Linked DNA regions of Asanoa ferruginea. The protein of the gene in region 1 interacts with the protein of each later gene in a pairwise test. Links are inferred from orthologs where the notes say so. Each region holds a gene or a part of one and is shown on either strand. Other genes may lie near its edges.

Evidence for each region.
Region 2: the proteins of DFJ67_RS39645 (region 1) and DFJ67_RS16140 interact in binary tests that used the Escherichia coli proteins (3 or more experiments, as listed by UniProt). The link is inferred for Asanoa ferruginea from one-to-one orthologs.

The regions. Positions count from the first base shown.
Region 1 is NZ_QUMQ01000001.1:8,505,416-8,509,793, reverse strand. Bases 574-3,497 are described here. They hold DFJ67_RS39645 (ABC-F family ATP-binding cassette domain-containing protein), read left to right. Parts: upstream 574-1,195; coding sequence 1,196-2,800; downstream 2,801-3,497. Other genes in these bases: DFJ67_RS39640 (hypothetical protein), read right to left, coding at 2,808-3,497; ypfJ (KPN_02809 family neutral zinc metallopeptidase), read right to left, coding at 574-1,015. Outside these bases: DFJ67_RS39655 (Rv0361 family membrane protein), read left to right, coding at 1-109; more of ypfJ, read right to left, coding at 116-573; more of DFJ67_RS39640, read right to left, coding at 3,498-4,121; DFJ67_RS39635 (helix-turn-helix domain-containing protein), read left to right, coding at 4,261-4,378. UniProt on the Escherichia coli protein: Genetic data indicate it may be involved in ribosome assembly or function.
Region 2 is NZ_QUMQ01000001.1:3,407,918-3,413,657, reverse strand. The notes cover bases 1,084-5,369. They hold DFJ67_RS16140 (multifunctional oxoglutarate decarboxylase/oxoglutarate dehydrogenase thiamine pyrophosphate-binding subunit/dihydrolipoyllysine-residue succinyltransferase subunit), read left to right. Parts: upstream 1,084-1,386; coding sequence 1,387-5,169; downstream 5,170-5,369. Other genes in these bases: DFJ67_RS42725 (DUF6104 family protein), read left to right, coding at 5,174-5,350; DFJ67_RS16145 (ABC transporter permease subunit), read left to right, coding at 1,084-1,253. In the rest of the region: DFJ67_RS16150 (ABC transporter ATP-binding protein), read left to right, coding at 1-426; more of DFJ67_RS16145, read left to right, coding at 423-1,083; pta (phosphate acetyltransferase), read left to right, coding at 5,398-5,740. UniProt on the Escherichia coli protein: E1 component of the 2-oxoglutarate dehydrogenase (OGDH) complex which catalyzes the decarboxylation of 2-oxoglutarate, the first step in the conversion of 2-oxoglutarate to succinyl-CoA and CO(2).

The DNA.
Region 1 (4,378 bases):
CAGCGCCGCGCTGCTCGACCCGACGGGGGCGAGCAGCGCGTACGAGATGCGGGTGACCGTCGACCGGGGCACCTGGCGGGTCTGCGGCAACCCGCTCGATGCCGGCTGAGCTGCCTTACTTGGCGAACGTGTCGCAGGCCTTCGGGTCGCCGCCGTCGTAGCCGGTGCGGAACCACTGCTGCCGCTGCGCCGACGTGCCGTGCGTGAAGGCGTCCGGGTTGACCTGCTGCCCGGCCTGCTTCTGCAGGGTGTCGTCGCCGATCGCGGCGGCCGTGTCCAGGCCTTCCTTGATGTCCTGGTCGGTGATGCTCTTGAAGATCGGGTCACCGTCGGCGTCGGCGGTGCCGGTCGCGTTCTTGGCCCAGGCGCCGGCGTAGCAGTCGGCCTGTAGCTCCAGCTTGACCGACAGCTCGTTGGCGTCGCCCGGGTCGCGCTCCTGCTGGCGGCGCATCGTCGCCTCGGTGCCGATCAGCGACTGGATGTGGTGCCCGTATTCGTGTGCCAGCACGTAGGGCTGCGCGAACTCGCCCTTGGCACCGAGCTGGTCGGCGAGCACCTGGTAGAAGGTCAGGTCGATGTAGACCTTGTGGTCGGCCGGGCAGTAGAACGGCCCGACGCCGGAGTCGGCCGCGCCGCAGCCGGTGTTGACCTGCTGGTCGAAGAACACCGTTGGCGCGGGCTGGTATTGCTCGCCGAAGCTCTCCGGCAGGCGCTTGGTCCACCACGCCTGGATCGAGTTGACGTAGAGCGTGTTGCGGCAGTCCAGCTGCTCCAGCTTGTCGGCCGCGTCACAGTGCTGCTGGATCGCGCCATTGTCGGCCGGCTCGTCGCTGGTGATGGCGTTCACACCGAACCCACCGCCGACCAGCACCGCGATCAACGTCACGATCAGGCCGACGATGCCGCCGCCGCTGGTGGGGATGGGGAAGCGGCCGCCGCCACCACCTCCTCCGCCGGAGCCGCGCCGGTCCTCGATCTGGCTGGTGTCGACATCGGCTCTCTCGTTCAGTTCCACGGGCGTGGATGTACCCGATGATCTTCGCGGTTAATCCGGTGGGGATTCGCGCCAGTCAACCGGTACACTTCCACCGTGCTGCTCTGCGAAGACTGACCTGCCCCGGCGCCGACGGGATTCCACCCGATCGGCGCTCTTGCGTGCCCAGAGTCAGCCTTCCTCACAGAGAGAGCGTTCCTGATGATCACTGCCACCGGGCTGGAACTTCGCGCCGGTTCGCGGATCCTGCTGTCCGACACCACCCTGCGGGTGCAGCCCGGCGACCGGATCGGCCTGGTCGGTCGCAACGGCGCGGGCAAGACCACCACCCTGAAGGTCCTGGCCGGCGAGGGCACCCCCTACACGGGCGCGGTCGAGCGCACCAGCGTCGTCGGGTATCTGCCGCAGGACCCGCGTACCGGAGACCTCGAGGTCACCGCCCGCGACCGGGTCCTGTCCGCCCGCGGCCTGGACGCCCTGCTGTCCGAGATGAACGCCGTCGAGGCCAAGCTCGCCGAGGACCCGACCGACGCCCTGGTCCGCCGCTACGGCTCACTCGAGGAGCGGTTCGCGTCGCTCGGTGGCTACGCGGCCGAGGCCGAGGCCGCCCGGATCTGCGCCAACCTCGGCCTGCCCGACCGGGTGCTGGCCCAGACCATCGGCACCCTCTCCGGTGGCCAGCGCCGCCGGATCGAACTCGCCCGCATCCTCTTCCAGGACGCGGGGGAGGAGGGCACCGGCATCCTGCTCCTCGACGAGCCCACCAACCACCTCGACGCCGACTCGATCGTCTGGCTGCGCGGTTACATGGCCGCGCACAAGGGCGGCCTGATCGTGATCAGCCACGATGTCTCGCTGCTCGACGCGGTGGTCAACAAGGTCTGGTACCTCGACGCCAACCGATCAGTGGTCGACAGCTACAACGTCGGCTGGAAGACCTACCTGGAGCAGCGCGAGACCGACGAGCGGCGGCGCCGCCGGGAGCGGGCCAACGCCGAGAAGAAGGCCGGCGCGCTCAAGGCCCAGGCCGACAAGATGCGGGCCAAGGCGACGAAGGCGGTCGCCGCGCAGAACATGGCGAAGCGGGCCGAGAAGCTGCTCTCCGGCCTCGAAGACCAGCGGGTCAACGACCGGGTCGCCAAGGTGCGCTTCCCGGAGCCGGCGCCCTGCGGGCGTACCCCCTTGACGGCTGCTGGTTTGTCCAAGTCTTACGGGTCGCTGGAGATCTTCACCGATGTTGACGTGGCCGTCGACAAGGGCTCCCGGGTCGCCATCCTCGGCCTCAACGGTGCCGGCAAGACCACCCTGCTGCGGATGCTGGCCGGCATCCTCACTCCCGACACCGGCGAGGTGGTCGCCGGGCACGGGCTGCGGCTGGGCTACTACGCCCAGGAGCACGAGACGCTCGACGTCGACCGCACCGTGCTCGAGCACATGCGCTCGGCGGCGGCCGACCAGACCGACGGCGACCTGCGCCGGATCCTCGGCGCGTTCCTGTTCAGCGGCGACGACGTGAGCAAGCCGGCGGGCGTGCTCTCCGGTGGCGAGAAGACCCGGCTGGCGCTGGCCACGCTGGTCTGTTCCGGCGCCAACGTGCTGCTGCTCGACGAGCCGACCAACAACCTCGACCCGATCAGCCGGGAGCAGGTGCTCGACGCGATCGCCCGCTACCCGGGTGCGATCGTGCTGGTCACCCACGACCCGGGCGCGGTGCTGGCCCTCAAGCCCGACCGGGCGATCCTGCTACCCGACGGCGACGAAGACGCCTGGAGCGACGACCTGCTGGAGCTCGTCGAGCTCGCCTAGCTTTTCGCTAGATCAAGATCGCTTTGATGATGATCGCGGTCACGGCGCCGGTCGCCACGAGAAGCAAGGGCGTCGGTATCGTCTCGCCGCCCTGGTGGCGAGGTGCCACCGACGCCATCGTCAGCCAGGGGAAGAACGGCAGCCACGACGTCTCCGCGCCGCCCCGGGCGAGGCCGGTCACCAGCGTGAAGAGCACCGCGATGCCGGCCGCCACCAGGAACGGCCAGCCCGGCGTATTGCGCGACTTGCGCAAACTGGCATAGAGCGCAGGTCCGGCCGCCAGCAGCAGCACGACCAGGCTGATCCCGCTCCACCAGAGCACCGAGCGGTGCGGCTCGACCCGCACCGCGAAGTCGTGCCGCGCGTCCATCACGCCGTCGAACCAGTTGAAGCCGAGCCGCTCGGCGACCACCACCGGGATCAGCGCGGCCAGGCCGGTGAACAGGTTGAGGGCCGCGCGCCGCCGGGCGAAGTAGAGGAACGCCGCGGCCAGGCCGAGCCAGGGTGCACCGTAGGCGAACAGGGCCGCGACGCCCAGGAGCAGGCCCGACACGCTGGCCCAGATGCCGGCCCGGACCCCGGTGCGGCGCTCGTCGGAGGCGTGCACGCCGGCCGCGATCAGCGCCGCGCCGAGCACCGCCACCACCCCTTCGACCCCGGCGGCGAGCCAGACCGCGTAAGGAGCGAGGGCCAGCACCGGCAGATAGCGGCGGGCCGCCAGATCACCGCAAACACCCCGGACAGCGAACAGCACCAGGGGTACGACGGCCGCACCCACCGCGGTCAGCAGGAGGCCAAGTCCGATACGTTCCGTGATACCGATGCGCATCAACGCCCAGAGCAGAAGGATCGGTCCCGGTGGATGCCCTCGGGCGACCACGGAAGGGATCATCCCTTCGGTGGTGTAACCCCGCAGATAGTGAAGAGGATCGTCACCCACTCGGGTGGCGTCGGCGAGGTAGTCATCGGGGATCGTCAATGCGTTCGCGAGGTCGTGGTGGCCCTGCACGAGGGCCAGCGAGAGGGTCCAGAAGACCGCGACCAGCCACCCGGAAAGCAGCACGAGCGGCCATTTCATGCGCTCCCACCAGCCCCGGTAGGCCCCCGCGACGACCGCCGCGGCGACCGTCGGCGCAAGCACGCTGGCCAGCGAGATCGTCAGCGTGTAGGAGCCGAGGAAGGGCGCTCCGGCGGTGCCGAGCCGGGCACCGCCGCGCACCGCGAGCCACGTCGCGAGGGCGCCGACAGCGGCCAGGACGAGCCACCCGACAAGGTCGGTCCGCTCGTCCCGATGGGCGGCTCGGGCCTCCTCAGGCGTCACGGGCCAACACGGTATCGGGTTGCCGACAGTACCGTGCGTGTCGGTTGGCGAAGAGTTGATATCTAGCGCATGATCGTCCGAGGCGGTCTAATAGGTGGGACCGCATGAAACCGCACAGTCTGGGACGTGAGGAATCAACATGGCAGCCACCGGCACAGCCACCAGCACTGAGAAGGGTCGCCGAATCGTCGGGGCCGAGCGGCAGACGCTGGCCAAGGACCTGGTCAAGCGGTACACCTCCGGTGAGAGCATCCGCG
Region 2 (5,740 bases), 5.1 Mb from region 1 along the record:
CCCGAGGGCATCCGGTGGATGCGCGGCTTCCTACAGAGCCTGGCCAAGCAGGGCCGCACCGTGCTCGTCTCCAGCCACCTGCTCTCCGAGATGGAGCTGCTGGCCGACGACGTCGTCATCATCGCGGCCGGCAAGCTGGTCCGGCAGGGCCCGGTCGCCGAGGTGCTCGCCTCGATGTCGACCTCGGCCCACGTCCGGGTCCGCACCCCACAGGCCGACGCGCTGGCCGCGGCGCTGGCCGGCATCCCGGGCGCCGTCGTCACCCCGCGTGCCGACGGCACGCTGCTGGTCACCGGCGTCGAGGCGCCCGCGGTCGGCAAGGCGGCCCTGGCCGCAAGTGTCGAGTTGCACGAGCTGACCCCCGAGCGCCCCGACCTCGAAGGCGTGTTCCTGGAGCTCACGGCCGGAAAGGCGGGCATCCGATGAGGCTGGTCAAGGCCGAGTTCCGCAAGCTGCTGACCACCAACACCTGGTGGCTCTTCGCCCTGGGCGCGATCGTGACCTGGGCCGCGACGTTCGCGCTCAACGCGCTGTTCGCCCACTTCACGCTGACCCAGGCGCCGCCGACCGACGTCTCGCCGGAAGACGCGGCCAACCTCGCCGCCGTGAGCGACCAGGTCTACCAGGCGGCCAACCTCTACACCTCGGGCCAGTTCTGCGGCCTGCTGTTCGTGGTGCTGCTCGGCATCCTGATGGTGACCAACGAGTTCCATCACCAGACCGCGACAGCAACGTTCCTCGCGACGCCGCACCGCACCTCGGTGATCAGCGCCAAGCTGGGCGTCGCCTCGATCATCGGCGTGCTGTTCTGGCTGATCACGACCGCGCTCAACATCCCGGCCACGATGATCTTCTTCCAGAGCGAAAACCTGCCGACCCACTTCGGCGACTCGTCGGTGCAGCGGGCCATCCTGCTCAACGGCCTGGCCTACCTGCTCTGGGGCATCTTCGGCGTGGGCATCGGCGTGCTGATGCGCAGCCAGATCGCGGCGACCGTGACGGCCGTGCTGGCCTATGTGCTCGGCACCGCGATCGTCGGCTTCCTGTTCACGCTGCTCTCCCAGTCGCTCGACCAGCCGTGGATCAACAACGTGCAATACGCACTGCCGTCGATCGCTTCCGGGTTGATGGTCGCTGGGCGTGACCTTCCCGACCAGCCGGCCTACTGGGTCGGCGGCGTGATCCTGGTCGCCTGGGCCGTGGTCACCGGCACTGTCGGAACCCTCATCACACGCACGCGCGACATCTCCTAACATCTTCCCGCGTTTTAACCTGTGAGACGTGACACGGACGGACGTCGGCGACGGCCGTCCATGTCGCGCGGCGTAGCCTTGGACCCGACTTCTCACACATACACACAGCGCGCGGAAGAGGCGATTACCGGCCGTGTCGAGCCAGCAGACATCCGATAACCCACTGGCGGGTTTCGGCCCCAACGAGTGGATCGTCGACGAGATGTATCAGCGCTATCTCGCGGATCCGAAGAGCGTAGACCCGGCGTGGCACGACTTTTTCGCCGACTATCGCCCAGACGGTGACGGCTCCTCGCCCACTCAGGCCACCGCCAAGACCGCGAAGCAGACGGCCGCCCGCGCCGGCACCGACGCCCCCGGTGCGGCCACGTCCCCCGAGCCCCGTGCGGCCGATGCGAAGCCCGCCGCGAAGGTAACCCCGGCAACTGCGAAGAGTGACGGCAAGGTGGAAACCCCCGCGAAGGCCGTCAAGGCCCCGGCGCAGCCGCGACCCGCCACGACCCCCGCCCCCGCCAAGACCTCTCCTCCCGCCAGCAAGGCCGCGGCGCCCGCGGCCGATAAGGCTGCCGAGACCACCCCCTTGCGTGGCGTCGCCGCGCGCATCGTCCAGAACATGGACGCCTCTCTCGCGGTCCCGACCGCGACCAGCGTCCGGGCCGTGCCCGCGAAGCTCCTGGTCGACAACCGCATCGTGATCAACAACCACCTGGCCCGCGGCCGGGGTGGCAAGGTCAGCTTCACCCACCTGATCGGCTGGGCGATGGTCCGCGCGCTGCGCGAGATCCCGGAGATGAACAACTCGTTCACCGAGGTCGGCGGCAAGCCCGCGGTCGTGCAGCCCAACCACATCAACCTGGGCATCGCGATCGACCTCAAGCGTCCCGACGGCACCCGCACTCTGGTCGTGCCGTCGATCAAGGGCGCCGAGGCGATGGACTTCCGGCAGTTCTGGCAGGCCTATGAGGACATCGTCCGGCGGGCCCGGCGCAACGAGCTGACCATGGACGACTACGCCGGCACGACGATCTCGCTGACCAACCCGGGCGGCATCGGCACCGTGCACTCGCAGCCCCGGCTGATGGTCGGCCAGGGCACGATCATCGGCGTCGGCGCGATGGAATACCCGGCCCCCTACGCCGGCATGTCCGAAGAGCGGCTGGCCGACCTCGCCGTCAGCAAGATCATCACGCTGACCAGCACCTACGACCACCGGATCATCCAGGGCGCGCAGTCCGGCGAGTTCCTCAAGGCGATCCACGAGCTGGTGCTCGGCGAGCGCGGCTTCTACGACCAGATCTTCACCTCGCTGCGGATCCCCTACGAGCCGGTCCGCTGGATGCGCGACGTCGCGGTCAGCTCCGAGGGCGCGATCGACAAGACCGCGCGGGTGATCGAGCTGATCCACGCCTACCGGGTGCGCGGTCACCTGATGGCCGACACCGACCCGCTCGAGTTCAAGATGCGCAGGCACCCCGACCTCGACGTGCTCCAGCACGATCTGACCCTGTGGGACCTCGACCGCAGCTTCCCGGTCGGCGGTTTCGCGGGCAAGCAGACGCTCAAGCTGCGCGACATCCTCGGCGTGCTGCGCGACAGCTACTGCCGCCGGGTCGGCATCGAATACATGCACATCCAGGACCCGGAAGAGCGGCGCTGGATCCAGGACCGGATAGAGCGCAAATACGAGAAGCCGACGCCGGAGGAGCAGAAGCACATCCTCAACCGGCTCAACGCGGCCGAGGCGTTCGAAACCTTCCTGCAGACGAAATACGTAGGCCAGAAGCGCTTCTCGCTCGAAGGTGGAGAGTCGCTGATCCCGCTGCTCGACGAGGTGCTCCAGACCGCCGCCGAGGGCGACCTCGACGAGGTCGTGATCGGGATGGCCCACCGCGGCCGGCTCAACGTGCTCGCCAACATCGTCGGCAAGCCCTACGAGAAGATCTTCTCCGAGTTCGAGGGGCACATCGACCCGAAGTCGGCGCACGGCTCCGGCGACGTGAAATACCACCTGGGCCAGAACGGCAAGTTCACGACGCCCGACGGTGAGCACGCGATCAGCGTCTCGGTGACCGCCAACCCGTCGCACCTCGAAGCCGTCGACCCGGTGATGGAAGGCATCGTCCGGGCCAAGCAGGACCGCATCGACCTCAAGCTGGAGGGCTACACCGTCCTGCCGCTGGCCATCCACGGCGACGCGGCCTTCGCGGGCCAGGGCGTGGTCGCGGAGACGCTCAACCTCTCGCAGCTGCGCGGCTACCGCACCGGCGGCACCGTGCACGTGGTGGTCAACAACCAGGTCGGCTTCACCACCGCGCCGGAATACTCGCGCTCGTCGCTCTACTCGACCGACGTCGCCCGGATGATCCAGGCGCCGATCTTCCACGTCAACGGCGACGACCCCGAAGCCGTCGTCCGGGTCGCGCGGCTGGCGTTCGAATACCGCCAGGCGTTCAACAAAGACGTGGTGATCGACCTGGTCTGCTACCGGCGCCGCGGTCACAACGAGGGCGACGACCCTTCGATGACCAACCCGCTGATGTACGCGATCATCGACCAGAAGCGTTCGGTCCGGAAGCTCTACACCGAGGAGCTGATCGGCCGCGGCGACATCACCGTCGACGACGCCGAAGAGCTGCTCCGTGACTACCAGGCCCAGCTCGAGCAGGTGTTCAAGGCGACCCGCGACGCGGCGGCCAGCGGCACCCGGCCGGTGCGCAGCCGTCAGCCCGAGCCGGAGCCGGCGGTCGAGACGGCCGTTCCGATCGAGGCGGTCCGCGCGGTCGGCGAGGCACACGTCAACCTGCCGGAGGGCTTCACCCCGCACAAGCGGCTCCAGCAGTTGCTCGACCGGCGCCACAAGATGTCTGTCGAGGGCAACATCGACTGGGGCTTCGGCGAGATCATCGCGTTCGGCACGCTGCTGGCCGACGGGCTCACCGTCCGGCTGGCCGGCCAGGACTCGCGCCGCGGCACGTTCGTGCAGCGGCACGCCTCGGTCGTCGACGCCGACACCGGCAAAGACTTCCTGCCGCTGCAGACGCTCACGAAGGACCGCGCCCGGTTCTTCATCCACGACTCGCTGCTCTCCGAATACGCCGCGATGGGCTTCGAATACGGCTACTCGGTGGAGAACACCGAGGCGCTGGTGTTGTGGGAGGCCCAGTTCGGCGACTTCGCCAGCGGCGCCCAGTCGGTGATCGACGAGTTCATCACTTCGGGCGAGGTCAAGTGGGGCCAGCAGTCGGCGCTGACGCTGCTGCTCCCGCACGGCCACGAGGGCCAGGGTCCCGACCACACCTCCGGCCGGCCCGAGCGCTGGCTCCAGATGTGCGCCGAAGACAACATGCGGGTGGCCATCCCGACCACCCCGGCCAACTACTTCCACCTGCTGCGCCGGCAGGCCCTGTCGTCGAAGCGCAAGCCGCTGGTGGTCTTCACGCCCAAGTCGCTGCTGCGGCACAAGCTGGTCGTCTCGTCGGTGGAAGACTTCGCCACCGGCAGCTTCCAGCCGGTCATCCCCGACACCAGCGGGCTCGACCCGGCCGGTGTGCGGCGGGTGCTGCTCTGCTCCGGCAAGCTCTACTACGACCTGGTGCAGGCCCGCGCCGAGCGCAAGATCACCGACACCGCACTCGTACGCATGGAGCAGCTCTACCCGCTCCCCGTCGACGAGGTAAAGGCGGCGCTGGCGCAGTTCCCCAACGCGGTCGACTTCGCCTGGGTGCAGGAAGAGCCGGCCAACCAGGGTGCCTGGTCGTTCGTCGCGCTCAACCTGCTCGAGCACCTCGAGGGCGTGCGGCTGCGGCGGATCTCCCGCCCGGCGGCCGCGGCGCCGTCGGTGGGCTCGACCCGGCTGCACGACGCCGAGCAGAGCGCGCTGATCGAGGCCGCACTGCCTCGGCCCGCTGAGGGGTAGGAACGTGTACTTCACCGACCGGGGCATCGAGGAGCTGACCGAGCGCCGAGGTGCCGAGACGGTGTCGCTGGAGTGGGTCGCCGACCGGCTCCGCGACTTCGTCGACGACAACCCGGAGTTCGAGACGCCGATGGAGCGCTTCGCCACCTTCCTGGCCCGCCTCGACGACGACGAAGACTGACGCGCCGATCACTGCGCCCCACAGGCCCACCTCGGTAGGTTGGGTTGGTGGGGCGCAGTGTCTATATCGCCGGTTTCGGCGAAGGTGGCGGCAAGTCGACGGTGGCACTCGGTCTGGCCGAGCTCCTTTCCCGACAGGTCGGTCGGATCGGCGCGTTCCGGCCATTGGTCACCAGACCCGGGCACGACCCGATCCTCGACCTGTTGCGGGAGCGCTACGCGATCTCGCTGCCGGCCGCTGACCTGCACGGTATGACCTACGCCGAGGCGGCCGCGCTGGTGGCGGCCGGCAACCGCGAGGAGCTGATCTCCCGGATCGTCGAGCGCTATCGGGCCGTCGAGGACCAGGTGCCGGCGATGGTGGTGATCGGCAGCGACCTGGAAGACAGCG